DNA from 3 places in the Halomonas sabkhae genome. Region 2 is predicted to be linked to each of the others. Evidence: riboswitches for the same ligand, from Rfam matches in the RefSeq annotation. Region 2 holds a riboswitch; each other region holds the start of a gene.

Region 1 (10,105 bases), on a different contig from region 2:
TCGCTCACCTCGCGATGCCCGCCCGCGAGATAACCGGCGGACACTCGATCAAGGCTTCTGCATCAGCACCACATCGGCATCGACCAGCTCGACGTTGAGGCCGAAGCGTTGCCCGAGCCATTCGAAGGTGGCATCGGCGAAGAAGGCCACATGGGTCGGGTCGCGGATATAATGCCAGGTGGCAAAGGCCTCTCGGGAGCGCACCCGCTTGGTCATCACCCCCAGCCAGCCACCGGCATGGAGATGCGCGACCAGGCGTTCGATCTCGGCGCCCGGCTGCGCGAGGTGTTCGAAGACTTCCGTGGCCGTGATGACATCGTACTGACACTGCCAGACCGCATCGTCCGGGGCATAGAAGGGGTCATAGAGCGTCATTCGATGCCCCGCTTCCTCGAGCATCAGCGACAGGGTCGGCCCCGGCCCGCAGCCGAAATCCAGCCCCCGTGCCGGCGCCGGCAGGCGTTTCCGCAGCGGCGTGCACAGCCGGTCGAGAAAGCGCCGATACCCGGAATCCGCGCCATGATTGTCATGGAGGTCATAGACGGCCTTCTCCTCGGCCGCCGAAAGGTGTTGCCATGCCGGCACGAACACCAGCGAACATTGTCCACAGACCAGATAATCGCGTTGTTTATCACGATGATAGCCGCTGGTATCGGGAGAAGCGCATAGCGGACACGTCTGCATCATCGTATTCTCTGGTCAGGGACAACACTCAAGGAGACTTTCATGCTGTCAGGTCTGGACCACCTGGTCATCACCGTGACCGACATTTCGCGAGCCGTGGACTTCTACACGCGCGTCCTGGGACTCGATGTGCGCTATCGGGACCAGGAGCGCGTCGACCTGATGCTAGGCAACATGGCACTGCGCCTGCACTGGACCGCCACCGATATCGAGCCGCGGGCGGCCACCCCGACCCCCGGCAGCCTCGACCTCTGCCTGCGCAGTCGCCTGCCGCTGGAGGAAGTCCAGCATCACCTGCATGCCCTGTCGGTGGACATCGAGCTGGGGCCCGTCACGCGCCAGGGCGCCACCGGCGAGATCGAGTCCCTCTACCTGCGCGACCCGGATGGCAACCTGCTGGAAATCTGCCGACCGGTACGCTGAAGGCCCGGGTGACGCGACTGGCATCACTGGAGCTGGCAGGTATCATGGTGCAACATTTTTACATTCACTCCCCTTCAAGGATGACGCATGAACGACAACAGTGCTCAGGACCCCACGGTCATTGAAGATTCCCCCAAGCCCGACACCACCATCACCATGGTGATCTATGCGCTGCTGCTGGCGGGCATCGTCACCGGCGGGCTGACCGCGCTGGTCGGCGTGGTCATGGCCTATGTCTATCGCGGCCAGGGGCCGCAATGGCTCGACGAACATTACCGTTATCAGATCCGCACCTTCTGGATGGGCCTGGTGTATTTCGCCGTTTCGGGCCTGCTGACCTTCATCCTGATCGGCTTTCTGACCTGGCTGCTGGCCGTCATCTGGCTGGTCATTCGTTGCGTCAAGGGCTTCAAGGGACTCCAGGAGGAACGTCAGCCGGACAACGTGGATACCTGGCTGGTGTGATGCATGGCTGACCCAAGACCGTCCCACGACTCGGCCCCCCGTCACGACTGGCAGAGCCGTGCCATCGCCACGCTGTGGCAGGGCCTGTCCGGCTGGCGCCCCGCGTCACTGTGGCGCCTGGCCCGCCTGACGGGGCCCTTGGTGGAGCGCCTGAGCAAGCGCGAACGCCGGGTTACCCGCATCAACCTCGCCCAGGCCTATCCCGACCTGAGTCAGTCAGCGTACCAGCGGCTGTCCCGGGATAGCCTGACCCATTCCAGCGCGACCATGCTCGAACTGGGCTTCGCCTGGCGCGGCGCGCCGGAGCGGGTCGCCGCCTCGATTCAGGAGGTGCACGGCCGCGAGCTGCTGGACGAGGCACGTCGGCAAGGGCGAGGCGTCATCGTGCTGGCTCCGCACTTCGGCAACTGGGAAGTCCTCAATTTCTGGCTGTCCAGCCACTTTCCCTTCACCGCCATGTACGAGCCCCCCAAGCTGGCCGCCCTCGACCCCATCATCCGCCAGGGACGCGAGCGTCAGGGCGCCAGCCTGGTGCCCACCAATCCTCGCGGCGTGGCGGCCCTGCTCAAGGCGCTGAAGCGCAGCGAGGCGGTGGGGATCCTGCCCGACCAGGAGCCCGACTGGGGCAGCGGCGTCTTTGCACCCTTCTTCGGTCGACAGGCCTATACCGCCACCCTGCTGCCCAAGCTGGTGGCGCGTACCGATGCCAGGGTGGTGACCGGGGTAGCGCGACGCCTGCCCGGTCGCGGTTTCGCCATCCACTTCCTGGCCGCCGACGAGCGGGTTCAGGACAGCGACGAAAGCCGCTCGGCCGCCGGCGTCAATGCCAGTGTCGAGGCAGCCATTGCGCTGGACCCGGCACAGTACCAATGGGAATACAAGCGCTATCGCAAGACCCCGGAAGAGGAACAGCAGTTGCCGGAGTGGCGACAGTTCCGCCTGTATCGCTAAGCAAACACCCTCCAGGAAACGCTGCCTGGAAATGGAACCTTTGTGCGATATTGTCGACAAAGGTGACGAAATATTGGATCCTCACGGTCATTCCTGCACATCAAGACCGATCTTGGCCCGACAGGCGCGCCATGGTCGGCGTGATGCAGGACCCGACACAGTGTAGAGCCGCAACACGACATCCGGGACACCACAACAACGCTCCGGCATGCTCACCACCTCCTGGACCGGCTTGCGCGGGGAAGTGCCGGCGGGACCCCATGGAGATGCGCAACATGCAGTTGCCCAGTCAGATCCTGGCCATGGCGCTGGGAAGCCTGGTGGCGCTGGACGCCGCCGCCTCATCACACAACGAGCTGTTCGACCGCATTGCCAAGCGGGCAGAGACACTGGCCAGCGAACCCTATGAAGACGCCGACTCGGAGATCCCGGAAGCGCTGGCCGAGCTGGATTACGATCAGTATCGACAGATACGCTTCCGCCAGGAGCACGCCATCTGGCGCGATCAGGGGCTGTTCGAGGTGCAGTTGTTTCACCCCGGTTTTCTCTATGAGCAACCGGTCGACATTCATCTGGTCGAACCCGACGGCGAGCCACGGCCCTTGCCCTTCGATACGTCACGTTTTCGCTATGACGACGCGGTCGAGCACCTGGCCGAGCGGGACTTCGACGACCTCGGCCATGCCGGCTTTCGGCTGCACTACCCACTGAACAGCGGCGAATACCACGACGAGTTCATGGTCTTCCTGGGCGCGTCCTACTTCCGCATGATCGGCCGCGGCCAGGGCTACGGGCTGTCCACGCGCGGCCTGGCCATCGACACCGCGGAACCCCAGGGCGAGGAGTTTCCTGCCTTTCGCGAATTCTGGCTGGTAAAACCCGAGCCGGACGCCACCCGGATGACCGTCATGGCCCTGCTCGACAGTCCCTCGGTGACCGGCGCCTACCGCTTCGACATCGAGCCCGGCCGTCAGACGATCGTCGACACGCACGCCAGGCTGTTCGCCCGCGAGGATGTCAACAAGCTCGGCGTGGCGCCACTGACCAGCATGTTCATGCATGGTGGTCTGGGCGGCTATCCGGCCGACGATTACCGCCTGCGCGTGCATGACTCCAGCGGTCTGGCCTTGCACTCCGGCCAGAGCGAGCGCATCTGGCGACCCTTGAGCAACCCCGAAAAACTGCATATCTCGAGTTTTCAGGATACCTCGCCCAAGGGCTTCGGGCTGGTACAGCGACCGCGCCACTTCGAGGGCTACCTGGATGCCGAGGCACGCTACGAAAAACGCCCCAGTCAGTGGGTCACGCCACTGAGTGACTGGGGCGAGGGCCAGGTCGAGCTGGTCGAGATTCCCTCGGACAGTGAAGCCAACGACAACATCACCGCCTACTGGGTGCCGCAGGAGCCGTTCGAAGCCGGCGAAGCGCGCAGCTATCATTATCGGCTGCAAACCTTCGGCGCCACGCTACCCGACCAGCAGCTCGGCCACGTCATTCGCAGCCGTCAGGGCTGGGCGGCACTACCGGGACAGGACGACCCGCCGCCGCCCAGCCAGCGGCTCTTCATCGTCGATTTCCGGGGCCCCGCCCTGGAGGGACTCGAGGCCGACCAGCCGGTCGAGTCACAGCTGACCACCTCGAATGGCGACATCATTCAGCAGTGGGTACAGCAATTGCCCGATGGCCAGACCTGGCGCGCCAGCTTCCGGCTCGCCCCGGAGGAAGGCACGCCGGCCGACATGCGATTGAAACTGACACTGCGCGGCCAGCCGCTGACCGAAACCTGGAATTATGTCTGGTATCCCGATGAGCGCCGCTGAGTCCCGGGCCATGGTGGCTCCTGTCCCCTTCCGGCGCACCCGGCGGCTGATTTTCGCGCTGCTGGTGGCCGCAACCACGATCCTTGGCCTGTGGACCATGTTCCGCATCCTCCATGTCGGCGGCCTGACGCCACTCGAACTGGCGGTGATGGCGCTGTTCACGGTGACCTTCGGCTGGATTGCGGTCGCCTTCTGGAGTGGCCTGATCGGTTTTGCGCTGTCGATCATGCGCCGCGACCCGCTCAGCCTGGCCCGGGCCTGCGACCCCCGACCGCCGGACACGGCCCACTCGATCACGGCCCTGGTCATGCCGGTCCACAACGAGGATGTCGAACGCGTGGCGGCGGGCCTCGAGGCCACCTGCCGTGACCTGCCGCCACAGACCGCCGCGCGACGCATCGAGGCCTTCGTGCTCAGCGACAGCACGGATGCCGACAGCATCGCTCGCGAGCACGCCGTCATGGCGGCCCTGCAACAGCGACTGGCCGACCACTGCCGGCTGCATTACCGCCACCGCGACAGCAATGCCGGACGCAAGGCGGGCAACCTCGGGGACTTCTGCGAGCGCTGGGGCGCCCATTACGACTTCATGCTGGTACTCGATGCCGACAGCCTGATGAGCGGCGACACCATCCACCAGATGATCGCGCAGATGGAAGCCAACCCGAACCTCGGCCTGCTGCAGACCGTGCCCATCCCGGTTCGCCAGGACAGCCTGTTCGGACGCGCCAACCAGTTCGCCGCCGCCGTCTACTCGCCCATGCTGGCCAGCGGCCTGAGCTTCTGGCAATCCGATGCCGCCAACTACTTCGGTCATAACGCCATCCTGCGCGTCGCGGCGTTCACTGCCCATTGCGGCCTGCCCGAATTGCCCGGCCGGCCTCCGCTGGGCGGCGATATCCTCAGCCACGACTTCGTCGAGGCCGCCCTGCTGCGCCGCGCGGGCTGGGAAGTGCGCATGCGCACCGACCTGGGCGGCAGCTTCGAGGAAATGCCGAGCCATATCCTCGACTACGCCAAGCGCGATCGCCGCTGGGTCCAGGGCAACCTGCAGCATCTGCGATTGCTGGGCGGCAGCGGCCTGCACATGGTCAGCCGGGTGCATTTCCTGTGCGGTGCCCTGGCCTACCTGTCCTCCCTGGTATGGCTGGCGATACTCGTCGTCAGCACCGCCGATGCGCTGCTGCATGCACTGATCGATCCCAACTTCTTCACCTCCGACGCCCAGCTGTTTCCGGACTGGCCGATCTCTCCGCCCAACCTCATCATGCCCTTGCTGGGCGGCACCCTGGCGATGCTGCTGATGCCCAAGGTGCTGGGCGTGGCCCTGGTCTGGCGACAGTCGGCGGCAGCGTTCGGCGGGCGCGCCCGACTGCTCGCCAGCGCCCTCCTGGAAGCCCTGTTCGCCATCCTGATCGCGCCCCTGATGATGGTCTTTCACAGCCGTTTCGTGGTGGAGGTGCTATGCGGCCGTACCGTAGCCTGGAATGCCCAGTCCCGCGAGGGGCGCGCCCTGCCCTGGCGGGACGCCGTTCGCTACACCTGGCCCGGCACTCTGGTGGGCGCCATCTGGGCAGGCGTGACCTGGTGGTACACCCCCGGCTTCTTCTGGTGGTTGACGCCCGTCTGGCTGGGCCTGCTGCTCGCCGCGCCCCTGGTGCGCTTCAGCAGCAGCCTGACCATCGGACGACGCCTGCGCCGACGCGGCCTGCTGCTGGTGCCCAGCGAGACTTCGGTCCCCGCCGTGCTGAGCCACCTGGCCGGTCAGGCCCCGTTGGAGGACGCGGCCGAGCTCACGCCGCCGCCCGCGGAATACCGCCGCGCCATGCCGTTGCAATCCTTTGCCGGCGACTGGGCACTGGCACCGGGTAACAAGAAGGAGTCCGCCACTGGCCCCTGACCCCCCTGTTCAAGCCTCGACGAGGTGTTAGAGTAGAGGCTCTCGCTTGACGGGGTGCCGGTTACACCGGCTGAGATGACGCTCGCCCTCAGGGGCACAGCGTTGATCCCGTGGAACCTGATCCGGGTGGCGGCGACTCATGGTCGCCCGTGAACCGGCGTAGGGAATCAAGCGCAGCGCCCGGTGCCGCTATACCGGTCGTCCTGCCCGCTCGTTTCGCTGCGCCCACATGCCGGATCCCGACACCGGAGACATGATGGGTTACCAATTTCACGACCTGACCGACGCCTGCCAGACTGACTGGCGCGCCTACATCGAGCACGACTTCGTGCGTTCGCTGGGCGATGGCAACCTGGCCCCCGAGGCCTTTCGTCACTACCTGCAACAGGACTATCTGTTCCTGATTCACTTCTCGCGCGCCTATGCCCTGGCGGCCTACAAGAGCCACGACCTGGCCGAGCTGCGCCACGCCTTCGAGGGCCTCAAGACCATCCTCGACGTCGAGCTCGATCTGCATGTGGGATTCTGCCGCGAATGGGGCATCAGCGAGGAGGACCTGGCCAGACTGCCCGAAGCCCGCGCTACCCTGGCCTACACGCGCTATGTGCTGGACACCGGCAGCCGCGGCGACCTGCTCGACCTGCACGTGGCGCTGGCGCCCTGCCTGGTGGGTTACGGCGAGATCGCCAACTGGTTGAACGCGCGACCGAGCACCCTGCGGGGCGACGCCAACCCCTTCGAGTCCTGGATCGCCATGTACGCGAGTGATGACTTCCAGGCCGCCATGCGCGACGAGATCGCCTGGCTCGACGCCCGTCTGGCCGAGGTGACGCCGGCGCGTTTCGCTCGACTGGCGGAGATCTTCCGCGACGCCACCCGCCTGGAAATCGACTTCTGGCAGATGGGCCTCGACCAGACCGCTTGAAGCCCCGGTGGTCTAGGTCGCCACTCTCGGACACCAGCGTTGGTGGGTGCCGGATGCCATCCACCCTGTGGGCTGGCATGCTATCTGCATGAGACGTTCCGGTTCCTGACGCGAGAGTGGCGGCCATGATGCCCAGATCACATTCCACACCGATCGATGCGGCGCAATTTCGGCGCCGCACCCACCAGCATCTGGAGATGCTGTATGGCCCGCGGGCCGATGAAGTCCTGCGCCGCCTGGAAACCCTGCTGACTCACCAGGCCCCGGCCAGATCGACGCCGGACACAGCCCCTGTGCCCCTGTGGAGCCAGCGTGACCAGTGGCTGATCAGCTACGGCGACAGCCTGGTCGCCGATGACATGCCGCCCCTGCAGGTGCTCGAGGACTTCCTGAACCGCCACCTGGGCGACACCCTGAGCGGCGTGCATATCCTGCCCTTCTTCCCCTGGAGCAGCGATGACGGCTTCTCGGTCATTCACTATCGCGAGGTCAATGCCGAGCTCGGTGACTGGGATGACATCCAACGCCTGGGCCAGCGCTTCGATCTGGGGGTCGACCTGGTACTCAACCACGTCTCGCGGGAGTCGCTGTGGTTTACCGACTACCTGACCGGCAGCCAGCCGGGCCGCGACTACTTCATCGAGATGGACCCGGATACCGACCTCTCGGCGGTCGTGCGGCCGCGCAGCTCGCCATTGCTGGTCAAGGTGCCGACCCGGCGCGGGGTGCGCCACCTGTGGGCGACCTTCTCGGAAGACCAGATCGACCTGAACTTCGCCAATCCGGATGTGCTGCTGGAGTTCATCGGCATCCTGCTGTTCTATCTCGACCAGGGCGCCAGAGTGATACGCCTGGATGCCATCGCCTATCTCTGGAAGCAGGTGGGTACGTCCTGCATACATTTGCCCCAGACCCACGAGGTGGTGCGCCTGCTGCGCACCATCATCGACCATGTCGCCCCCGATGCCCTGCTGCTGACCGAGACCAATGTGCCCCACGAGGAAAACATCAGCTACTTCGGCCTCGATCGACTGGCGGCCCCCGACGCGGGCGACGCGTCCCCTGACGAGGCGCATCTGGTCTATCAGTTCCCCCTGCCGCCCCTGCTGCTGCACACCCTGACCTGCGGCGAAGCCGGCACCCTGGCAGCCTGGCTGCGCAGCCTGCCCGAACTGCCCCCGGGCTGCAGCTTCCTGAATTTCACGGCAAGCCACGACGGCATCGGCGTTCGCCCCCTGGAAGGCTGGCTGCCACAGCACGACATCGATGCCCTGGTCGAACTGATGCACCGCTTCGGCGGCTACGCCAGCATGCGCACCCGCGACGACGGGGAGGATGCCCCCTACGAGCTCAACATCACCTGGTTCGACGCCATGAAGGGCAACCGTCGCGGACCGGATGCCTGGCAGACGCCCCGCTTCCTGTGCAGCCAGCAACTGATGCTCGGCCTGCGCGGCATTCCGGCGATCTACCTGCATGTCCTGACGGGGACCCTCAACGACCTGGAAGGCGTGGAACGCAGCGGGCGCCTGCGCTCGATCAATCGCCGCCGTTGGCAGCGAGACGAGCTCGAATGGCTGCTCGAAACGCCCGCCACCCCGACCCGGGAAGTCTTCAAGTCGCTGACCCGGATGCTGGATGCGCGGCGTCAAGAACCCTGCTTCCATCCCGATGCACCGCAGCGGGTGCTGGACACGCCACCCAGCCTGATCGCCCTGCAACGCGGCCCGACCGCTGACGGCCGCCGCCTGATCGCCGTGCACAACGTCACCGACCGGCCCCAGCCACTCGAACTCCCGGAACTGACCCACGGCCAGTGGCACGACCTGCTCGCCCAGGCCCCCTGGAACCACGAAGCAACACTCGGCCCCTACCGGAGTCTGTGGCTGGTGAATCAGCCGTAAGCATTATCCCCCTCGACGGCGTCGTGCAGGCGTTCGAGAACATCCGGGATGGCGGCGCGCACGCGGTTCCAGCTGGCGATGAAGGGGCGTTCCCCAGGGTTGTCGAGGAAGGCCGAGCCGGCGTCGAGCAGGTTGCGGGCGAACAGCTCGACGGCCTGTTCCTCGGCATGACGGTCCAGGGTCAGGCCGTTCATGGTGGCGTCGTGGTCGTAGGCCTCGATCAGATCCAGCGCCATACGGTAGTAGGTTGCCTTGAGGGTACGGAAGTCCTCGGCGCTGAAGGTCACCCCCTGGGTGGCCAGCTTGCGATACAGCGCCTTGGCGATATCCAGGCTCATGCGATTGAGACCGGCCGCGGCATCGTCTTCCGAGACCGGCTGATGCTTGTGGTCGTAGCTATCGGCCAGATCCACCTGACACAGACGGTTGGTCGAGTGATTGCGCTGCACCTCGGACAGCACACCGATCTCCAGGCCCCAGTCGGCGGGGATGCGGATGCCGTCGAGGACGTCACTGCGCATGGCGAACTCGCCCGACAAGGGATAGCGGAAGCTGTCCAGGTAATCCAGGTACGGCAAGGGGCCGGCGATGACCTTGAGCGCCCGCAGCAGGGGCGTGACCATCAGACGTGACACCCGACCATTGAGCTTGCCCTCGGCGATACGCGGGTAATAGCCCTTGCAGAATTCATAGTTGAAGTGCGGATGCGCCACCGGATAGAACAGCCGGGCCAGCATGCCGCGATCATAGGTCAGGATGTCACAGTCATGCAGGGCCACCACCTGGCTGCGGGCCGAGGCCTGTACATAGCCGGCGCAGTACCAGACATTGCGCCCCTTGCCGGGCTCCTGGGGAGAGAGTCCGCGCGCCTCCAGCTCGCGATCCAGGGCCGTCAGCTTGGGGCCATCATTCCACAGGATGCGATGCCGCTGGGGAAGTCGCGCGAAGAACTCGCGGGCATGGCGAAACTGCGCCTCATCGGCCCGATCCAGGCCGATGACCACCTCCTCCAGATAGGGCGCGGCGGCAATTT
Region 2 (10,105 bases):
TGGTAGAAGAGCCCCAGGGGCTCGATGCCGGCGGAATACAGCTGGAACAACGACAACGCGACGGCAACCAGGGTGATCAGCCACAGCACGGGACGCGAGTGCTGGGCCTGACTGCCGGGAATGACGGGGGAATTACCCGGTTCACTCATGGAGAATCTCTCGCAGCGGCGAATGCTAGGGTCACCCCCGAAGCGCAGGGAGTGACGAGGAAAATCGCCAGACCATGTCGGTTCATGGCCTAGCCGTTCGGATAGAGCCCCAGGGTGACGGCCTGGTCGGCCGCCAGCTCACTGAGGCTGATCACCACCGACTCTTCACCCTCGAGCCGGGCACTGGCGACCTGACAGCCCTGTGCCCGGTCCCGCTCGATCAGTGCCTGGAGACTCGGAGTGCCATGCCGTATCAGGCGGTGGTTGACCTGCCGGGAGCCGACACGCAGACGATACCGGTCGCCGGGCACCGGCTCGTCGATATCCTCGATCCAGTAGCCGCCCTGCCCATCGGATACCTGTCGGCCACGGCCGGGGATATGATCGAGCCCGGCGGCGAAATCGGGCAGATGACTGCGTTCGAGCACCATGCGCCCATCACGGTTGCGATAGCAATCATGCACGGTGAAACCTTCCACCGAATGATTCCAGGCCAGACACCAGCCGGCCCCGGTCGGCATGGGCAGGGTCACCAGGGTGCGCCCCCCGGCATCACTGACCCGCAGCTGGTAGGCCGCGCAATCGGCGCTGGCCGGGCCGGATGTCAGCGCGCCCGCCAGGGCGACGACCAGCAACCACCGGCCCGGCCGCAGGAGAGGCCCCGCCCGGCCGGGCCACGAGGCGCCCCAGCGCATCAGGGGCGCTGGCGATCGGCGATCTCGACATCCTGCTCTTCGTAATAGCGCAGTGCCCCCGGATGGAAGGCAATCGGCGTGGAATCGACACTGAACTTCACGGTGGTGTCATTGGCCGCCGGGTGGATGGCGATCAGCTGATCCGTGTGCTCGTACAGGGTCTTGGTGATCTGGTAGGCCAGTTCCTCGTCGAGCTCGGCACTGGTCGCCAGGATATTGGGAATGCCGATGGTCTGCACCGCCGACTCCATGCCTTCATAGAGGTCGGCACGCAGCTCATAGGGAGCAAACACCGGCACCTCATCCTGGGCGTTGGCCATTTCCTCGTCCGTCAGGCCGATCAACCGGATATCGCGGGTGGTGGCGAGGTTCATGATGGAACTGGTGGGCGGCCCCACGCTCCAGAAACCGGCATCGATATCCCCGTCACGCAGGGCATCGGCCGTCTCGTTGAAGTTGAGGCGGCGTTCCTCGAAGTCGTCATAGCTGATGTCATTGGACTCCAGCAAGGCACGCGCATTGAGCTCGGTGCCGCTGCCGGGGGCGCCGACCGAGACGACCTTGCCCGTCAGGTCACTGAGCGACTCGATGTCCGAGTCCGCCATGGTCACGATCTGCACCGCATTCGGGTAGACGGAGGCCAGGGCGCGAATGTTCTCCAGCTGGCGGCCCTCGAAGTCGCCGGTGCCGTTGTAGGCCTGATAGACGGTATCGGCCAGCGCCAGCGCCATGTCGGAATCACCGCGCCAGACCAGGCCCATGTTTTCCACCGAGGCGCCGGTCACCTCGGCCACGGCATCATAGCCCTCGATGTGTTCATTGATCAGCTCGGCCAGACCACCGCCGTAGGGGTAATAGGTGCCACCGGTGCCACCGGTCGCAATGGACAGCTGCTGCTGGGCGACGGCCGCCGGTGCGGCCACCAGTAGTGAAGCCGCGAGAGCGTAATTGATAGCGCGCATGAATAACCTCCGTTGCGGTACATTCGCTGCGATCGGATCGGATCACATCTTGTTGTCGTGTTATCGCTGACAGCCTCGGCTGCCCTGCAAACGCTAGCAGCCCGGTGCGGCGGGGGCCAGCCAGGAATTCCACGTTAGCATCCCCCGGGCGCAAAGGCCTGCTTGCCGCCTCGCCCACGCTACCCATCGCCGACTTGCGCGACAAGCTTGCACAAGACTGGCGAACGTGTGAAAAAGACGTCATGCTGTCCCTGTCGATCCGTCCAACTGGAGCCACATGAGTACGGTAAGTCACACCTGCGATTCGGATCCCAGCGATCCTCCTCCACGAAGTTGCCCTGACCTCGATGTCAGGGATCTGGAGCAACGCACGCGCTTGATGCGCATCATCACCCGGCTGATCGCCGTTTCCGATCTGGGTAGCCGCGACATCGCCCGTCGCGCCGGCCTGCCCCTGCAAAAGGTCAGTGACCTGCTGTCCGGACGCCTGGAGCAACTCTCGCTTGCGGAACTGCAGATCCTGCGAGAGACCATTGACCATGAACTTTCGACGTACTGACGGCCCGGCCGAGCGTTCTGCACGCCGGGAATTCACGACGCCACGAACTGCTTCAAGAGGAAGACGTGCCATGCGATATCTCGCCACCAGCCTGATCGCCTGCGGCCTGGGCCTGGCCGTTGCGACTCCTGTACTGGCCGATGGTCAGGCCACCCTGCAGGCTCATTCCAACCAGGGCAGCGTCGACATGAAGGTCCGTTGGGCCGGCGACAAGCTGCGCATGGACTTTCCCGATCAGTCCCAGGCCGGCTTCATGCTGTTGCGCGAAGGCAAGGGCTACATGGTCACCCAGATGCAGGGACAGACCATGGTCATGGACATGGCCAAGATGAAGGAAATGGCCGAGAACATGGGCGGCGGCCAGGCCGAAACCATGACCGGCCAGCAGGCGCAGCAGGTGGACTCACTGGAGGCCACCGGCGGCACCGAAACCATCGCCGGGCTGGAAGGCGAGGTCTACAACATTCAGTGGACCGACAAGAGCGGCACTCGCCATGATGACGAACTCGTCCTGACGGATGACGCCCAGGTCCGCGAAATGATGGCGGCCTTCCACGACTACCAGCGCAGCATGACCGGCGAGCCGGACCCCATTGCCACCGAGCTGCAGGATCGCGAGCTCGGCATGCTGCGTTTCGGCGACCGCTTCCAGCTCGCCGAGCTGTCGGATTCCACACCCGACGCGACCATCTTCGAGCTGCCCGAGAATGCCAAGTCCTTCGAGGACATGATGCGCTCCGCCGTCTCGGAGTAAGCGACCCGCGCGCGCCCGGTACCGGGCAATCATAAAAAAGGGCCCGCTCATCGGGCCCTTTTTTTGTTGCGTGGCGCGTCTGCCGGTTCAGTCCAGCCGGTCGGTCACCGCGCCCATGGAAGCCGAGCTGACCACCTTGGCATACTTGGCCAGGGCGCCACGGGTATAGCGCGGTTCGGGGCGCTGCCAGGCCGCCCGACGCCGCTTCAGCTCCGCGTCATCCAGGCTCACATCGATGGTATTGGCTTCGGCATCGATGGTGATGGTGTCGCCATCCTCCACCAGCGCCAGCGGGCCGCCATCGAAGGCCTCCGGCGTCACATGGCCGACCACGAAGCCATGGCTGCCGCCCGAGAAGCGACCGTCGGTGATCAGGGCCACCTGATCGCCCAGGCCGCGCCCCATGATCGCCGAGGTCGGCGTCAGCATCTCGCGCATGCCCGGACCGCCCCGCGGCCCCTCGTAGCGAATGACCACGACATCGCCGGCGACCACCACGCCGTCATTGATGCGCGCCTGCGCCTCCTCCTCGGAGCCGAACACCCTCGCCGTGCCGGTGAAGTGGGTGCCTTCCTTGCCGGTGATCTTGGCCACGGCCCCTTCCGGCGCCAGATTGCCGTAGAGAATGCGCAGGTGGCTCTCGTTCTTGAGCGGGGCGTCGAGCGGCGCGATGATCGACTGGTCATCCGGATACGGCGCCACGTCCGCCAGGTTCTCGGCCAGGGTCCTGCCGGTCACCGTCAGGCAGTCGCCATGCAGCATGCCGGCCTCGAGCAACATCTTCATCAACGGCAGGATGCCGCCGATGGCGACCAGCTCGCTCATCATGTAATGGCCACTGGGGCGCAGGTCCGCGAGTACCGGCACCCGGCGGCCGATCTCGGTGAAGTCCTCGAGACTCAGCGACACACCGATGGTGTCGGCCATGGCGATCAGGTGCAGCACGGCATTGGTCGAGCCACCGAGCGCGATGACCACCGTGATGGCGTTCTCGAAGGCCTCGCGGGTCATGATGTCCGACGGTTTGATGTCCTTGTCGAGCAGGTTCAGCACCGCCTCGCCGGCCGCGTGGCTGTCCGCCCGCTTGTCGTCCGAGATGGCATTCTGCGCCGAACTGCCCGGCAGGCTCATGCCCAGCGCCTCGATCGCCGAGGCCATGGTGTTGGCGGTGTACATGCCGCCGCAGGAACCGGGACCGGGAATCGCCGTTTCCTCGATCTGCTTGACGTCGATCAGGTCCATGTCGCCGCGGCTGTGCGCTCCCATGGCCTCGAACACCGACACCAGATCGGTATGGTTGGCACCGGGCATGATGGTGCCGCCATAGACGAAGACACCCGGGCGATTCAGACGCGCCAGTCCCATCACGCAGCCCGGCATGTTCTTGTCGCAGCCGCCCAGGGCCACCACGCCGTCGAACCCTTCGCAGCCCGCCACGGCTTCGATGGAGTCAGCGATCAGTTCCCGCGACACCAGGGAATACTTCATGCCCTCGGTCCCGTTGGCGATGCCATCGGAAATGGTGATGGTGTTGAAGATCACGCCCTTGCCACCGGCGGCATCGGCGCCTTGGCTGGCTTGCTCCGCCAGCTCGGCAATATGGCTGTTGCACGGCGTCACCTGGCTCCAGGTCGAGGCCACCCCGACCTGGGGCTTGGTGAAGTCTTCATCGGAAAAGCCAACCGCGCGCAGCATCGCGCGACTGGCCGACTTGCCGACACCATCGACCACCGGGGCGGAATGCCGGCGGCGTGGATCACTTGGAGTATTGCTCATGCTGAGGCCCTTTTCGGATTGCTAGTCAGGCTTTAAAGGGTGACTGTCCGCGGTCGGCCTGGCAACCCGTAAACAGCGCATTTGCCGCGCACCGATGCCGCCGATCAGGCCATACAGCGCGCCGCCACTTCAGTCAGCGTGATAAACGGCATCGTGAAAAGCGCGCTCACAAGCCACCGTTTCGCGAAAACGTTTTACCACACCCGCGAACGCCTCATCCTCCAGCCGGGACATTTCTTCCTCCAGGCGCCGCCGCAACCAGGCAACGAAGGTTCGGAAATCAGGATTGTCATGCAGGTCGATCCACTCTTCCATCAACGGCTGAAGCCCCTCCGAGCGCTCGACACGCGTGGCCCACTCCAGGTACAGCCACTCGGTGACCACCAACACGGCCAGCATTTCGGCATAGCGCGTACTCCGAGCGCCCTCCTGATGCAGGGCGGTATCCTTCAACAGCTGTCGAAAATCACGCGTGGCCGGCAGGTACTCGGCCTCGGCCGACACACCGTAGGCCTCGAAGGTACGCTGGAAGGTGCTGTTCTCGTCACTGGTCAGCATGCCCATGAACTGCCCGAGCACGACCCGATCCTGCATACCGGGAGCGTGACCGATCGCCTGTCCGAGCAAAGCGGTAAAGGGGTCGACGAAGCCATAGTCCTGCACCATGTAGGCGGCGAATTTCTGGTCTGTCAGTCGCCTGGCGGCCAGCGCATCGAATAACGGGTGGTGCACGGTCCGCGACCAGTCCGGCTCACTGACTTCCCGCAACCACTCAGTCAGGCGCGGCGACGCCTGACGCTCGGCCCACTGCGTCCATTCGGCAATACTACTCATGCATCGCCTCCGTCGCTTGTCAGGGAAGCACGCGGAGCCGGCCAGGCCATGGCGATGGCCACGCTGACCAGCGCCGACGCCAGCAGGGCCCCGACAAAGGGCGCGAGCGCCGGAATGCCGCCCGGAAAGCTCGCCGCCTGAATGCCTGCCAGCAGGCTGCCCTGGGCCCACCAACCGGGCACGACAGCACCCACCAGACCCGCCATGCCGCCGACCATTGCCGCCAGCGAGCCCATGCGTCGCCAGACGCCGAGCAGCACCGGCACGATGGTCGCCGCGCACAACAGATCGGCAATCAGGAACAGGCGCAGTACCGAAAGCTCCTGCAACGCAATGACCACCACTGGCAACATCAGGCCCACGGTCACCAGACGCGCCGCGCCGACGGACAGGCCGCTGCGGCCGGAACCGGCCACCACCAACGAGGCAATGGCCGTCTGCAGGGTGTCCACACTCGAGGCGACCAGCGTCACGGCCAGCACCAGCGCCGGAATGGCCAGCCAGCCCGGCGCTTCGGACAGCAGGGCAAAGAACGGCATGGGCGGTTCACCGAGCGACAACCCATGCATGACCGCGAGCATGCCCAGGCCGCCGATGGCCATGATGACCAACAGCACCCCGACACCACCCAACAGGGCGCCACGGCCCAGGGCACGCTGGTCCTCGGCGGCCCAGACGCGCTGCCAGTAGCCCTGATGAAAGAGCTCGGCGGAGGTCACGGCGATAACCAGGGTCAGGGCCACCGCGAGGGCATCCATCGGCGGTGTCTGCGGCAGGGATGCCTGCTCGGGCATGGGCGGCAGCACCCAGAGCACGACCCCCGTCACCAGGATCAGTAACGCCAGCAGCAACCAGCCCTGCCAACTATCCGTGGCCAGGCTGGCACGCAGCCCGCCGACCGCCGTATAGGTCAGGGTAACGAGGGCCACCCCGATGACCACGGCGCTCGACGGCACTTCGGAGAGCAGCGACGCAATGGCACCGATGGCGGTCAACTCGGCGGCCAGGAAACAGCCCATGTAGAGAATCGACACCAGGGTGACCCAGCGGCGCACCCCGGCGCCATAACAGGCTTCGGCAAACTCGCCGATGCTCCGCCCCTCGGGCAGGTAGCGCCGGATCATCGGCCCATACAGACTGAGCACCACCAGCGGCAGGGCCGACCCCAGCGCATAACCGAGCAGCGCCAGGGGGCCCACCATGGCGCCGATCTCGGGCGGGGCGAAGAGAATCCAGGCCCCCATGCCGGAGGCCAGAAAGGAAACACCCAACGAGCGCGCACTCTGGGAGTTACGCGCCGTCACATAGTCATCGAGGGGGCCTTCGGCCCGGCGGGCCCGCAGGCCCAGAAAGGCAAAACACAACAGAGCCGCGCCCAGCACGGCTGACGTCAGGTAAGGCATGTCGCACTTCCTCCGCCGGTACAAACCGGATCAGGTTCCAGGGTCAGCGTCGGACGCTCTCTCAGCCCCGGTGTAGCGGGTGGGGCTCCCCTGGCGACAGTGAATTGAATTGTGAGTCGCTGAGCGGATAGGCCATGACATGGCGAACCCGCCGTCAACGCGTGCCCATGATGCCACATCATCGGCCCGATGCTAACTCTGGTTCCCGTCCATCGGCCCGCGGATGCCGGACCCGGTACAGCAAGCCCTGCGGCGACCCCAGGGCTCCCTCCTCTCCAATCACCTCATCTCATCTCATAAAAGCATGATTATAATCCACAAATCACGCCATCATCGAATTAGCACAATAAAACCATTTATTACTACTTGTGTCATACTCTAAATGAACTATTGTTAATAGACACAGCTCAGGAGAGATTCACACAGGAGCTGTATTCAATGCCCAAGCTTCATGGGAGGTCAAAATGACTACCCTCATTCGCCATCGCCAACACAAGGTCGCTACGGCCAGCGAAGGCCCTGAAGCTGCCGAGCGCATTGAGCAAGGCAAACTGAAACACCAGCGGAAGGCACATTTCGGTCGCTCGATGTGGATGGCAGCTGGTACCTGCCTGGTGGCAGGCTTGATGATCACGACACAGGCCATCGCCGCAGGCAGCACTATCAGGTTTCAGGGTGCTATTTCAGAGCCGGGCTGCGAAACGCAGATGCAGACCACCAACTCGCTGCCGCGCACAGAGTGCTACATCAGTGAGCAGGGTGTATCTCGAGAGGTTTCGGCAACCAGCACGGCTGAACAAAGCTGGCACACACTGGACGGTGAGCGCCTGACAGGCGGGGAAGGCCAGATCATGCAGTACCTGCAGCAATCACCGGGTTACATGCGACTGACCTACCGCTGATTTGCCTCACCCGATTCCATCTGGAGCATGAGACATCATCATCAACGCGGCAGTAGACACAGGGTCAACGAGACCCCCACTTGATCCATCAGCGAGGTATTCACTCATCAACACCAACCTCTGGCGAAGAAAGCGCAGTACCTTCCCTTGATATGGCCATGACCGGGACGTCATGGCCTTTTTTTGGTGCTCAGAAAGCGGTGTCCATGACCTCCGTGACGTCCAGCCGCTCATCGACCCGGCAGATCCGCCGCCACTTGTCGAAGGTCAGGCAGGGGTGCGAGGCGCCAAAGGCCACCACATCGCCGATGCGCACATCATCGGCCGAGTCCGGCAGGCGGATGAAGGCATGCTGGTCCATCAGCCTGGTGATCTCCCAGCCGTCGACGCTCAGCACCTCGTCCACCGCGCCGCCTTCCCGATAGCGGCGCAATGGTTCGGGCAACTGATCGGCGCCGATATCGCGCTTGCCCAGCGCCACGATGGCCAATCCCGGTTCCGGCAGGGACTGCACCTGAGCAAAGACCTCGAGCGCCGGGCGCAGGCCTGCGTGCAGATCGGGGCGGCGTGACAGCACACCCTGCTGGGCCTGGCGGTAGATGCCGTGATCATGCACCACATAGCAGCCGGGACGAATCACCGGCGTGAAGCGTCGACGCAGCTCGGCCGTATCGAAGGCCTCGGCGATCAGGTCGTACCAGGCCGACCCCGACGCGGTGATAATGGGCAGGTCCACGGCGAACCGCCCCTCGTCGTCGAGGCAACGCGCCGCCTCGACCAGCCGCGTGGCATAATCGCGAATCGCCGGTACCGGATCCTCGGCATGCACCACGCCCTCGTAGCCCTCCATGCCGGCCAGGGCCAGGCCCGGCTCGGCATCGACGACCCGCGCCAGTTCCCTGACCGCCTCCACGGAGCGGCAGCCGGTACGGCCGCCCGCGACGCCCAGCTCGATCAGCACCTTGAGCGTCAGGTTGCGTTTGGCGAAAAAGTGCCCGAGTTCCCGGGCGTTGTCCTCACTATCGACCACGCAATGGAAGTCAGCGCCCGCCTCGAGCAATTCGGCGATGATTGCCATGTTGGCCTGGCCCACCAGTTGGTTGGCCATCAGTACGCGCACGACGCCACTGGCAAAGGCTGCGCGGCACTGTGGCGCGGTGGCCAGGGTGATGCCCCAGGCCCCCGCCTCGAGCTGGCGACGGAACAGCGCCGGCGTCATGGTGGTCTTGCCGTGTGGTGCCAGCCGGGCGCCATGCGACTCGGCAAAACGCTGCATCCACGCCAGGTTATGCGCCAGCGCCGCCTCATGCAGCACCGCCGCCGGCAGGCTCACCCCGCCCAGCAATGACGGCCCGAGTTCCGGTGTGCCCTTGTGGCCCAGCTTCGATAACGAATCCTGCATGCAACCTCTCTTGGCTGACGAATCATGACGCGCCGAATCAACTCAGCGATATGGTGCTGTTGATGCCGCTGGAAACGTTTTCGGGCTCGAACCAGCGGGCGGTAACGGTCTTGGTCTGCGTCCAGAAGGCAACGGCCTGCTTGCCGTTGGGGCCCATGTCGCCCAGCTTCGACCCTCGCGAGCCGGTGAAACTGAAATAGGCCACCGGCACCGGAATCGGCACATTGATGCCCACCTGGCCGACGTCGATGTCGGACTCGAAGCGCCGCGCGACCCAGCCGGAGTTGGTGAAGATCGAGGTACCGTTGCCATTGGGGTTGGCATTGATGAAGTCGATGGCCTCATCCAGCGTCTCGACCGCCACCACACAGAGTACCGGGCCGAAGACCTCCTCGCGATAGATCGTCATCTCCGGCGTGACATCGCTGAACAGTGTCGGGCCGACGAAGTTGCCATCCGGATACCCGTCCACCTGGCAGCCGCGACCATCGACCAGCAGCGTGGCTCCTTCGCGCTCACCCACGCCAATCAGTTCCTCCACCCGTGCCTTGGCCGCCGGCGAAACCAGAGGCCCGAGGTCGGCATCGCGCTGGGTGCCGGGCCCTACCACCATGCGGCGCGCGCCCTCGGCCAGATCCGCCAGCCACTCGCGGGCCTCGCCCACCAACA
Region 3 (10,105 bases), on a different contig from region 2:
CGCGAGCGGGCCGCCGAGATTCTCGCCCGGCGCGACATCTTCACCCCCGGCGCACGCGAGCTGATCGAACTCAGCGAACGCCAGGGCGGGCTGACCAGCGAGCAGGCCGATCGCTTCGTCAGCGAGGCATTGGAGACGTTTCGCTGGCATCAGGATGCCACCGTGGATCTCGATACCTATGAGGCCCTGCATGCCGAGCACCGCCTGATCGCCGACGTGGTCTGCTTTCGCGGGCCGCACATCAACCATCTGACGCCGCGCACCCTGGATATCGACGAGGTACAGCGACGCATGCCGGCGGTCGGTATCACGCCCAAGGACGTCATCGAAGGCCCGCCGCGCCGCGACTGCCCGATCCTGTTGCGCCAGACCAGCTTCAAGGCCCTGGAAGAGCCGACGCGTTTCGTCGGCGAGCGGCAGGGCAGCCACACCGCCCGCTTCGGCGAGATCGAGCAGCGCGGGGTGGCGCTGACCCCCGAAGGACGCGCGCTCTATGACCGCCTGCTCAAGGAGGCGCGACAGCACACCGCCGGCTTGGCCAACGACGCGCACCAGCAGGTGCTCGGCGAGGTCTTTCAGGCTTTCCCGGATACCCATGGCGAGTTGCGTCGCCGGGGGCTGGCGTTTTTCGATTACCGTCTGACCCGGGCCGGGCACGAGGCCGGCCTGGTGGCCGAGACCGACCTGGAGGCGCTGATCGAGCAGGGCCTGGTCAGCGCCCAGCCGATCACCTATGAGGACTTCCTGCCGGTGAGTGCCGCGGGCATCTTCCAGTCCAACCTAGGCGGTGACCAGAATCAGGCTTATGCCGGCAATGCCAATCGCGCGGCCTTCGAGGCGTCACTGGGCGCGGCCGTGACCGACGAGCTGGCGCTGTATGCCAGGCGCGAACAGGGCTCCATCGACGCCGTGATGGCCGCGCTGAGTGATGCTGGATAGCCTGGCATGGCTGAATAGTCTCTCACCCCTCGAGGGCGGGGTCGCGCTGCTGCTGATCGGACTCTCGACCCTGACCTCGATGCTCAGTGCCTCCATGGGTGTGGGCGGCGGCACCCTGCTGATCATGACCATGGCCCAGGTCATGCCCGGGGTGGCGCTGGTACCGGTGCACGGCATGGTGCAGCTGGGCTCCAATGCCGGTCGTACCCTGATGACCTGGCGCCATCTCAACTGGCCGATTCTGGGTGCCTTCGTGCCCGGCGTCATCGCCGGCGCCGGGCTGGCCAGCCTGTTGCTGGTGCGTCTGCCCGCCGGCGTGCTGGAGCTCTCCATCGCCGGCTTCGTGCTCTTCACTCTCTGGGGACCGGGGCTGCCCAAACGTAGCCTGGGGCGCGCGGGCACCGCCCTGGCCGGTGCCGTGACGACCTTCCTGTCCAGCTTCGTCGGCGCCAGTGGCCCGCTGGTGGCCGCCTTCATCAAGCAGCATGGCGGCGCGCGGCAAACCACGGTGGCCACCTTTGCGGCCTGCATGACCCTGCAGCACCTGACCAAGGCCTTTGTCTTCGGCATGGCCGGCTTCATCTTTCATGACTGGCTGGCCCTGATGGCCATGATGATCGCCGCCGGTGTGGTCGGCACCTGGCTGGGCCTGCGCCTGCTCGGGCGGCTCACGGAGCATCGTTTCGATGGCCTGTTCCGCTGGTGCATGACCCTGCTGGCGCTGCGCCTGATCTGGCTGGGCGTACAGCGCCTCGGCCTGATCGGTGCTGGAGCATGATAATCCGCCCCGAAAGCGCAATTTTGCCAGCAATGTCGTGAAAAAGGCTGAATAATAGGGGCTTGTCCCCTGTACAGGGCGGCGATCTGGTTCATAATGCAGCATGTGCAGCAGACGTCACAACGCTAGAGGAAGAGCCCATGGGGCGCATAACGACACGGCGATGGTGCTTCGCCTTGACCCTGTTTTTCATCGCGACATTGCTGGCCAGCACCGCTCAAGCGCAGAACCCGCGCTACGCGGGGATCGTGGTCGATACCGAAACCAGCGAGATTCTCTACGCCGAGAATGCCGATGAGCCGCGGTATCCCGCTTCCCTGACGAAGATGATGACCCTTTACATGCTGTTCGAGTCGCTGGATGAAGGCCGCATGACCCTCGACCAGCGCCTGCCGGTGTCGTCCACGGCATCGAAGATGCCGGCCACCAAGTTGTGGCTGAAACCGGGCAGCAGCATCGAGGTGGAAACGGCGATCAAGTCCCTGATCGTGCGTTCCGCCAATGACGTCGCGGTTGTGGTGGCCGAGGCGCTGGGCGGCAGCGAGGAACACTTTGCGCGCATGATGACCTCCCGGGCACGCGAACTGGGCATGCAGGATACGACCTTCCGCAATGCCTCCGGCCTGCCCGATGACCGCCAGGTCACCACGGCGCGCGACATGGCCATGCTGGCGCGTCGTCTGATGCTCGACTTCCCCCAGTATTACCCCTACTTCTCGAAGACCCGCTTCACCTGGCGCGGCAAGACGGTGACCGGCCATAACAACCTGCTCGACACCTATCCCGGTGCCGATGGCCTCAAGACAGGCTTCATCCGCGCCTCCGGCTTCAATGTGGCGACCTCGGCCAAGCGTAACGGGCGGCGCATGCTGTCGGTGGTCATGGGCGGTTACTCCTCGTCCTCGCGGGATGAGCACATGACCGACCTGCTCAATCGAGGCTTCATGCGCTCGTCGCTGGATAACGGCCGTGGCTTCCTGGCCAATACCCGCATCGCCAACGACTACCTGCTGCCCCGCAGCGAGCGTCCCATGCCGTCTTCCGGCGGCATGATGGCCAGCCGCGGCAACTCGGTGGCCTCTCTGCCGGCATCGCGCTCGTCCTCGCCATCCGCGGCCGGCGCGAATGCCGGGTCGGTCAGCGCCCCGTCGAGTGACGAAGCCATCGTCGCGGAGACGCGCCAGACCGGCATGGGAGACGCCGGTTCGACGCCCCGGCAGGAGCAGCCCGCCGCGTCGACATCATCCACATCCGGCCCGGTGGTGGCGTCCATCGACGAGTCATCCGGCAACGCCTCGGCCAGTAGCGCTGCGTCCAGTGCCGCCTCCTCGAGTAGCGTGGCCTCCAGCACCACCGCATCCGAGGCGAACGCCTCGACGCCCGAGCCGGGGCCGGTCGTGTCCTCCGCAACGTCCGATGCAGAGGCGTCCGCGTCGGCTGCCGGCGAGTCCGATCCGATTCGCGATCTGTCCGAGCAGCAGGACCAGCCGGCTGCCTCGGGGAGCTGGGGCGTGCAGGTCGGCGCCTTCAGCGACTCGGACAACGCGCGTCGCCTCGCGGCGCGGGCCGCCGAACGCCTGACCTCCGAACTGGCCGATGCCCGTGTAGCCGTGCCGCACGTGGCCGAGGCCGGCGTCTATCGGGCCCGCCTGGTGGACATGGGCGAGAGCCAGGCGCGCAGTGCCTGCCGTCGCCTGCAGGCTCAGGGGATGGACTGCATGGTGGTGCAGGCATCGTTCTGATTCAGGCTTGAGACCAAGGGCGGGGTTGCCGCGTCCTGCCCGAGTCGTTAGCGTCAAGGTGGTAGCCCGTTACCGGGCCCAGGCTATTCAGCACCCCATCGGCCCTGCCGGTGGGGTGTTTCATTGCGACGGCACAGCGACGAGGAGAGGTCATGTCGTCATCGTTCAAGGGCATCCTGTGCATGTGCGGCGGCGTGCTGTGCCTGGCACTCGGCGATGCCATTACCAAGTGGCTGGGCGAGACGCACTCGCCGCTGCAGATCATCTTCTTTCGCACCCTGGTGTCGCTGCCGCTGATCGCCCTGATCGCGCGGTTCAGCGGCGGGCTGCGCAAGCTCAGGACGCGTCGGCCGGGGGGCCACCTGCTGCGCGGGCTGGTCTTCACCGGCACCATGGTCTGCTTCATGTGGGGGCTGACGCTGCTGCCGCTGGCCGAGACCACGGCCATCGCCTTCGCCGCGCCCTTGTTCGTCAATCTGCTCTCGGTGCCGCTGCTGGGTGAGCGGGTCGATCGCACGACACTGCTGGCGACGCTGGTCGGCTTTGCCGGCGTACTGGTGGTGGTCCGTCCCGGCGGAGAGAGCTTCCAGCCGGCGGCCCTGATCGTGATCGGGGCGGCGATCTGCTATGCGCTGACCATGATCACCGCGCGGCGTTACGGTGATCGCGAGCACCTCTGGGCCATGGTCTTCTACACCACTCTGGTGCCGATGCTGGTGTCGGCGGCGACCCTGCCCTGGGTCTGGCAGATGCCGGCGCCGATCCACTGGCCGTTCTTCCTGCTGGCCGGAGTGCTGGGGGTGGGCGCCATGATCGGGCTGACCCTGGCCTTCCGTTACGCCCCCGCGGCGCTGGCCGCACCCTTCGACTACACGGCACTGCTGTGGGCCGTGCTGCTGGGCTGGTGGATCTGGGACGAAGTGCCGGACCTGTGGGTGCTGGTGGGCGGCTCGCTGATCATCCTCAGTGGCCTGGCGATCGCCTACCATGAGCGGCGCGTGGCGTTGAATCGGCGCCCCACGGCCTGAGATCGCTACTCAGCAGGTCTGGCCGAAGTACGGAAAGGCGCGCGCCGCGGCTTGCGGGTCGGGTGTGCCGCAGATGGCCGAGATCACGGCCATGCCGTTGACGCCCGCGCGCTGCACGGCCGCGGCGTGCTCGGCCTTGAGACCGCCGATGGCCACCGTGGGCAGTGGGCTGGCGCCGGCCAGGGCGGCCAGCCCGTCGAAACCGAGCGGGGCCGCGTGGTCCTGCTTGCTGGGCGTGGCAAACACCGGCCCCAGCCCCAGATAGTCGAGCCGCGTCGTATCGACCCTGGCCAGCTGGTCATGGGTCTGCACCGAAAGGCCTAGAATGGCTTCCGGCCCCAGGGCGGCGCGGGCTTCATGGACCTCGCCGTCGTCCTGGCCGATATGCAGGCCATCGGCGCCACTGGCCAGGGCGACCTCCAACCGATCATTGATCAACAGCGGCACGCCGCTACCCGCCAGGGCAGCCTTGAGGCGTCGGGCCACCGGAATCAGCTCGGCATCGCCGGCCTGCTTGTCGCGCAGCTGCACCAGGGTCACGCCGCCTGCCACGGCGGCGAGGACGGTGTCTTCCAGGCCGCGCTCGGCGCACAGTTCGGGGTCGGTGACCAGATAGAGCGAGAGATCAAGGCGCATCGTAGAGCTCCACTCGGGCCTGGCGGTTCAGGGTCTCGGGGTCGAGTCGATACACGGCGTCGATGAAGGCGACGCTGAAGCTGCCGGGGCCCTGCGCCTCTTCGCCGGCCAGGCGGCCGGCCTCGGCATAGCTGGCGAGTGCCGCCACACAGGCCTCGAAGGGATCCTCGGCCACCGCCAGGTATGCGCCTACCACGCCGCTCAGGGCACAGCCCAGGGTGGTGACCAGCGGCATCAGGGCATGCCCGCCGGCGATACGTGCCAGGCGCCGACCGTCGGTCACCAGGTCCGTTTCGCCGGTCACGGCGACGACCCCACCGGTGCGCTGTGCCAGCGTCACGGCGGCACTCTCGGCATCGTCGCTGGTGTCGGTACTGTCGACGCCTTGGCCACCACTGCCCTGATTCGCCAGTGACAGGATTTCCGAGGCATTGCCGCGTATGACGGTCGGCGAAAGCGCCAGCAGACGCTGGCCGGCATCACGGCGCAGCGCCGTGGCGCCCACCGCGACGGGATCGAGTACCCAGGGAGTGCCAGCCTCATTGGCGGCGCGGGCGGCGTCCTCCATGGCATCCACCCAGTGCGGCGACAGGGTGCCGATGTTCAGGGTCACGGCCCCGGCCAGGCGCGCAAACTCGGCGACTTCTTCGCGGGCATGGGCCATGGCCGGCGAGGCGCCCAGCGCCAGCAGCACATTGGCCATGGTATTCATGGCGACATGATTGGTGATGTTGTGCACCAGCGGGCGGGCCTGGCGCATGCGGCGCAGGTGGCTGGCGAGATCGATGCTGTGCATGGCAACTCCCGGGCGAGGGGAGGTGCCAGCGAGGCAGGGCCGGCACGACTCCCTCCGCCGGCATTATCCGGGTCAGGTGGTGAGGGTGCATCTCAGCCGGTCGGCATCGCCGCCGGCGCCCCTGTCGTCAGGCTTTTACTATCCGCGGTGGCGCCGCATCTGTAAAGAGGCGGCAGTGGCATCGGCCACCGCCGCCGGGCGATCAAGAGCGCTTGGGCTGCTTGACCACACGCAGATACGGCTTCTGCTCGTCCCAGCCTTGTGGGAAGAGCTTCTGCGCCTCCTCGTTGCTGACTGCCGGTACGATGATGCAGTCATCGCCATCCTGCCAGTTCACTGGTGTGGCCAGCTTGTGCTCGTCGGTGAGCTGCAGGCTGTCCAGCACGCGCAGCACTTCGGCGAAGTTGCGACCGGTGCTGGCCGGATAGGTGATGGTCAGGCGGACCTTCTTGTTCGGATCGATGATGAAGACGCTACGCACCGTCAGGGTGTCGTTGGCGTTGGGGTGGATCATGCCGTACAGGTCGCTGACCTTGCGATCACCATCCGCGAGCAGCGGGAAGTTCAGGCCCTGGCCCTGGGTGTCCTGAATATCGCCGGCCCACTTTTCATGGTCTTCCAGCGGGTCGACGGACAGGCCGATGGCCCTGGTGTTGCGCTTGTCGAATTCCGGCTTGAGCCGCGAGACCTCACCCAGCTCGGTGGTGCACACCGGGGTGAAATCCTTGGGATGCGAGAACAGGATGACCCAGTTGTCCCCGGCCCACTCATGGAAGTTGATGGTGCCAGCCGTGCTTTCCTGCGTGAAATCTGGTGCGATATCGCCGAGTTGCAATGACATGTCAGGCTCCTCTGGGTTGAGTTGATGGCATCGCCCACGCGCTGCCGTATCGACGGCCTCAGCATTACATGGGGGCAATGGGTTGGGGAAACAACCTGTGGTGATATGGTTAGCACGAGCTTCGAGCTTCGAGCTTCGAGCTTCGAGATACGAGCTTCGAGCCGTCCTGTGCATGGATATGCACCGTGGCATCAATCCGGCTCCCAGCCGCTCGTCCCTCGCTACTCGATACTCGCCATGTGCCTGGGCAAGCACCGCGCATTATCTCGACTCCCAACTGCTCGCAGCTCGTTTCTCGTGACTCGGCCAAATCAAGGTGCCGGCGCGGCGGCGCCGAGAAACCGCTCCTGCCAATAATCCAGCCCCAGCGGGGTGGTGGTCACCTGGCGCCCGCGCCCCGGGGCATGAATCATCCGATTGTTGCCCAGGTAGATGCCGACGTGGCTGGCATCGCCGCCGCCGCTGGTGTCGAAGAACAACAGATCCCCCGGGCGGGCGGTGTCGATGGGCGGCAGGCGGTCGAACTGCTGACTGGAGGTGCGCGGCACGCTGATGCCGGCGCGGGCGTAAGTCAGCTGAACCAGCCCCGAGCAGTCCAGGCCGCTGAGGGTATCGCCGCCATAGCGATAGGGTGTGCCGAGTGCCTGACGGGCTTCCGCCAGGATCATGGTGCGTTCCATGGAAAGGCCGCCCGCGTCGCGGGTGGCCAGGTCCGGCCCGGCGCAACCGGCCAGCCACAGCAACAGCATCAACGCCAGTGGCCAGCGCGGCAGGCAGGGGCGAGCAGGGTTGGGGCAGGCTGACATGCGGGGCTCCCGAGGCACTGGGCAAGGATGTGGGCATCACTCGCCAAGCCTAACCCCTGGCGGCCCTCACTGGAAGGCGATACGCGTGCCGTGCGTCAGGCGCTCTTCCGGTGTCATGGCGTGTCCGGGCACCCCGATCATCTCGTCACCGCACTGGTCATCCCAGGTGAGCACGCCATGCGTTAGTCCCGCCTCGCCCAGCAGCTCACGGATCTGCCCGGTACCCAGGTAGGTGCAGGTCCTGCCTTCCTTGTCGGAGAGCGTGGATACTCCGCCGGCATGGTGGAAGCGCACGGTGTAGATGCCATCCTGGGACTCGACTTCCACGATCGGCGCAAAGCCGTGAGAAACGGCACGGACCAGCTGCTTGTAGGTGATATGGTCACCCAGTGTCGCGTCGGTGGTCATGATGACCCCCTTGGTAGCGGTGTACTACTTGAATGTAGATTCCCCCTGCGATGACTGCCATGCCGAGACGGGTGGAAATCCGCGGGCCGCGCCCCCATGCAAGGGGGTACACCTTTGCACGACCTTATTTGCGACCAGACAAGGAGCATGACATGAGCTTTCAGGGCGAACAGCATCCCGGCGTGCAGGCCCCGGCCAGCGAGACCCGGGGATTCCGCTTGAACCACACCATGCTGCGCGTCAAGGATCCGCAGACCGCGCTCGAGTTCTACTCGCGCGTCTTCGGCATGCAGGTCCTGCGCAAGCTGGATTTCGAGGAAATGGGCTTCTCGCTCTACTTCCTGGCCAGGCTGGAAGAGGGCGATGCAGTACCCGAGGATGCTGCCCAGCGCAGCGTCTGGACCTTCAGTCAGAAAGGCCTGCTGGAGCTGACGCATAACTGGGGCACCGAAGACCAGGCCGACTTCGCCTACCACGACGGCAACGCCGAGCCGCAGGGCTTCGGTCATATCTGCTTCTCGGTGCCTGACCTGGACGCCGCCCAGGCCTGGTTCGACGCCAATGACGTCGAGTTCATCAAGCGCGCCGATCAGGGCAAGATGCCGGATGTGATCTTCGTCAAGGACGCCGATGGCTACTGGATCGAGGTCGTCGAGGCCGAGCGCATGGCCAGCAAGGGCGATTAACATCGCCTACGAGCTACGAGCTACGAGCTACGAGCTACGAGCTACGAGCTACGAGCTACGAGCTACGAGCCGCGAGTGCGGCCAGGTGTCGTAGGGCAATGGATTGAGCTTGCCTTGCGTCGAGTGCAGCACCATGCACGTTGCGGCCAACAAAGCGATGCGCAAGCGTTGCTGGCCGGCGTCCTCACAGCGCCTCAGTGCTCATGACCATGATCGTGGTCGTGATCATGATCGCCATGCTCGTGTTCATCTTCATGGGATGCATCGGCGGGGGCCGTGTCCTGCCCCAGGGCCTCGTGCAGCACGCGGGCGTTGTGACGCAGCATGCCGATATAGGTGCTGGCCTCGCCTTCGTCCGACAGGGCGCCGGAGTAGAGGGTGCCGGCCACCGGACGGCCGGTCTCCTCGGCCAGCTGGTCGATGATGGCCGGACTGGTCATGTTCTCGTGAAACAGCGCCTGCACATTGTTGGCCTTGATGACGTCGATCAGCTCGGCCATGTGCGCCGCGCTGGGTTCCGACGCCGTGGTCAGCCCGGCCGGTGACAGAAACTCGACATCATAGGCCTGGGCGAAATAGCTGAAGGAATCATGCCCGGTGATCACGCTGGTGGTGTCGGGCAGGGCGGCCATCTGGTCGCGAATGTCGGCATCCAGCGCCTCCAGTTCGGCCAGGTAGGCCTCGGCACGCTGGCGATAGGCCGCCTCGTGCGCCGGGTCCGCCTCGATCAACCCATCGCGGATGTTTTCGACATAGATCTTGCCGAGAACCGGGTCCAGCCAGGCGTGCGGATCCTCGCCGCCATGATCGTGCTGGTGATCATGGGCCGCATGCGAGTGGCTGGCCTGCTCGTGCTCGGCGTGATCATGCCCGGAGTGGTCGTGCTCGGCGTGATCGCCATGGTCGTGTGCCGCCTGGCTACCATCCTCCGCGGACTCGGCCGCCCCGGGGCCACTGATGCCGTCGGTGGCGACGACCCGGGTACCCGCGTAGTCGCCGGACTCCAGCAGGCGCTCCATCCAGCCCTCGAAGTGCATGCCGTTGAAGACCACCAGGTCCGCCTCGGTCAGTTGGCGGGCGTCGTCGGGGCGCGGCGAGTAGACGTGGGCATCGCCATTGGCGCCGACCAGCGAGGTGACGTCGACATGCTCGCCGCCCACCTGCTCGACCATATCGGCGAGAATGCTGAAGCTGGCGACCACCTGCACGCGCTCGGCGGCCAGCACGGAGGGCATGGCCAGCAGGGCGGCAAGGCCGGTGACGAGGCTGGCGCGGCGTGTGAAGCGATGAGCGGATGGCATGCGTGAGCTCCCTTCGAGTCAGTCAGTGGATGGCGTGTTCAGCGGCGCGGCGCGCAACCGGTGCCGGGCAACCAGGCTGTTGTGTCGGCCGAACAGCGCCGAGAGGACATACGCCAGGCCGGCTGTCAGGATGATGGCCGGGCC

Evidence for each region. Region 2 has a riboswitch for thiamine pyrophosphate ahead of QWY79_RS05025 (SLC5/6 family protein). Riboswitches for the same ligand answer to the same signal wherever they lie in the genome.
Region 1: linked by a shared signal. The riboswitch ahead of tenA (thiaminase II) and the one ahead of QWY79_RS05025 (SLC5/6 family protein) in region 2 are both predicted to bind thiamine pyrophosphate.
Region 3: linked by a shared signal. The riboswitch ahead of thiM (hydroxyethylthiazole kinase) and the one ahead of QWY79_RS05025 (SLC5/6 family protein) in region 2 are both predicted to bind thiamine pyrophosphate.

Annotation. Positions count from the first base shown of each region.
Region 1 is NZ_JAUFPM010000017.1:272,941-283,045, reverse strand. It holds gene QWY79_RS12095 (class I SAM-dependent methyltransferase) at 49-687, opposite strand; gene QWY79_RS12090 (VOC family protein) at 727-1,107, shown strand; gene QWY79_RS12085 (DUF4870 family protein) at 1,195-1,572, shown strand; gene QWY79_RS12080 (lysophospholipid acyltransferase family protein) at 1,576-2,523, shown strand; gene QWY79_RS12075 (OpgD/OpgG family glucan biosynthesis protein) at 2,799-4,343, shown strand; gene mdoH (glucans biosynthesis glucosyltransferase MdoH) at 4,354-6,243, shown strand; TPP riboswitch at 6,284-6,427, shown strand; gene tenA (thiaminase II) at 6,500-7,168, shown strand; gene QWY79_RS12060 (sugar phosphorylase) at 7,297-9,072, shown strand; gene QWY79_RS12055 (glycosyltransferase family protein) at 9,063-10,105, opposite strand, start outside.
Region 2 is NZ_JAUFPM010000006.1:81,570-91,674, forward strand. It holds gene QWY79_RS04990 (TRAP transporter permease) at 1-149, opposite strand, end outside; gene QWY79_RS04995 (DUF1850 domain-containing protein) at 239-784, opposite strand; gene QWY79_RS05000 (TAXI family TRAP transporter solute-binding subunit) at 844-1,806, opposite strand; gene QWY79_RS05005 (XRE family transcriptional regulator) at 2,084-2,365, shown strand; gene QWY79_RS05010 (hypothetical protein) at 2,436-3,119, shown strand; gene ilvD (dihydroxy-acid dehydratase) at 3,207-4,895, opposite strand; gene QWY79_RS05020 (TenA family protein) at 5,025-5,729, opposite strand; gene QWY79_RS05025 (SLC5/6 family protein) at 5,726-7,132, opposite strand; TPP riboswitch at 7,122-7,234, opposite strand; gene QWY79_RS05030 (hypothetical protein) at 7,597-8,034, shown strand; gene QWY79_RS05035 (amino acid deaminase) at 8,225-9,436, opposite strand; gene QWY79_RS05040 (CoA-acylating methylmalonate-semialdehyde dehydrogenase) at 9,474-10,105, opposite strand, start outside.
Region 3 is NZ_JAUFPM010000012.1:205,534-215,638, reverse strand. It holds gene hglS (2-oxoadipate dioxygenase/decarboxylase HglS) at 1-939, shown strand, start outside; gene QWY79_RS09070 (sulfite exporter TauE/SafE family protein) at 929-1,717, shown strand; gene QWY79_RS09065 (D-alanyl-D-alanine carboxypeptidase) at 1,858-3,459, shown strand; gene QWY79_RS09060 (DMT family transporter) at 3,612-4,487, shown strand; gene thiE (thiamine phosphate synthase) at 4,497-5,123, opposite strand; gene thiM (hydroxyethylthiazole kinase) at 5,113-5,919, opposite strand; TPP riboswitch at 5,952-6,052, opposite strand; gene QWY79_RS09045 (peroxiredoxin) at 6,122-6,760, opposite strand; gene QWY79_RS09040 (C40 family peptidase) at 7,072-7,566, opposite strand; gene QWY79_RS09035 (hypothetical protein) at 7,633-7,974, opposite strand; gene gloA (lactoylglutathione lyase) at 8,127-8,660, shown strand; gene QWY79_RS09025 (metal ABC transporter substrate-binding protein) at 8,855-9,961, opposite strand; gene QWY79_RS09020 (metal ABC transporter permease) at 9,980-10,105, opposite strand, start outside.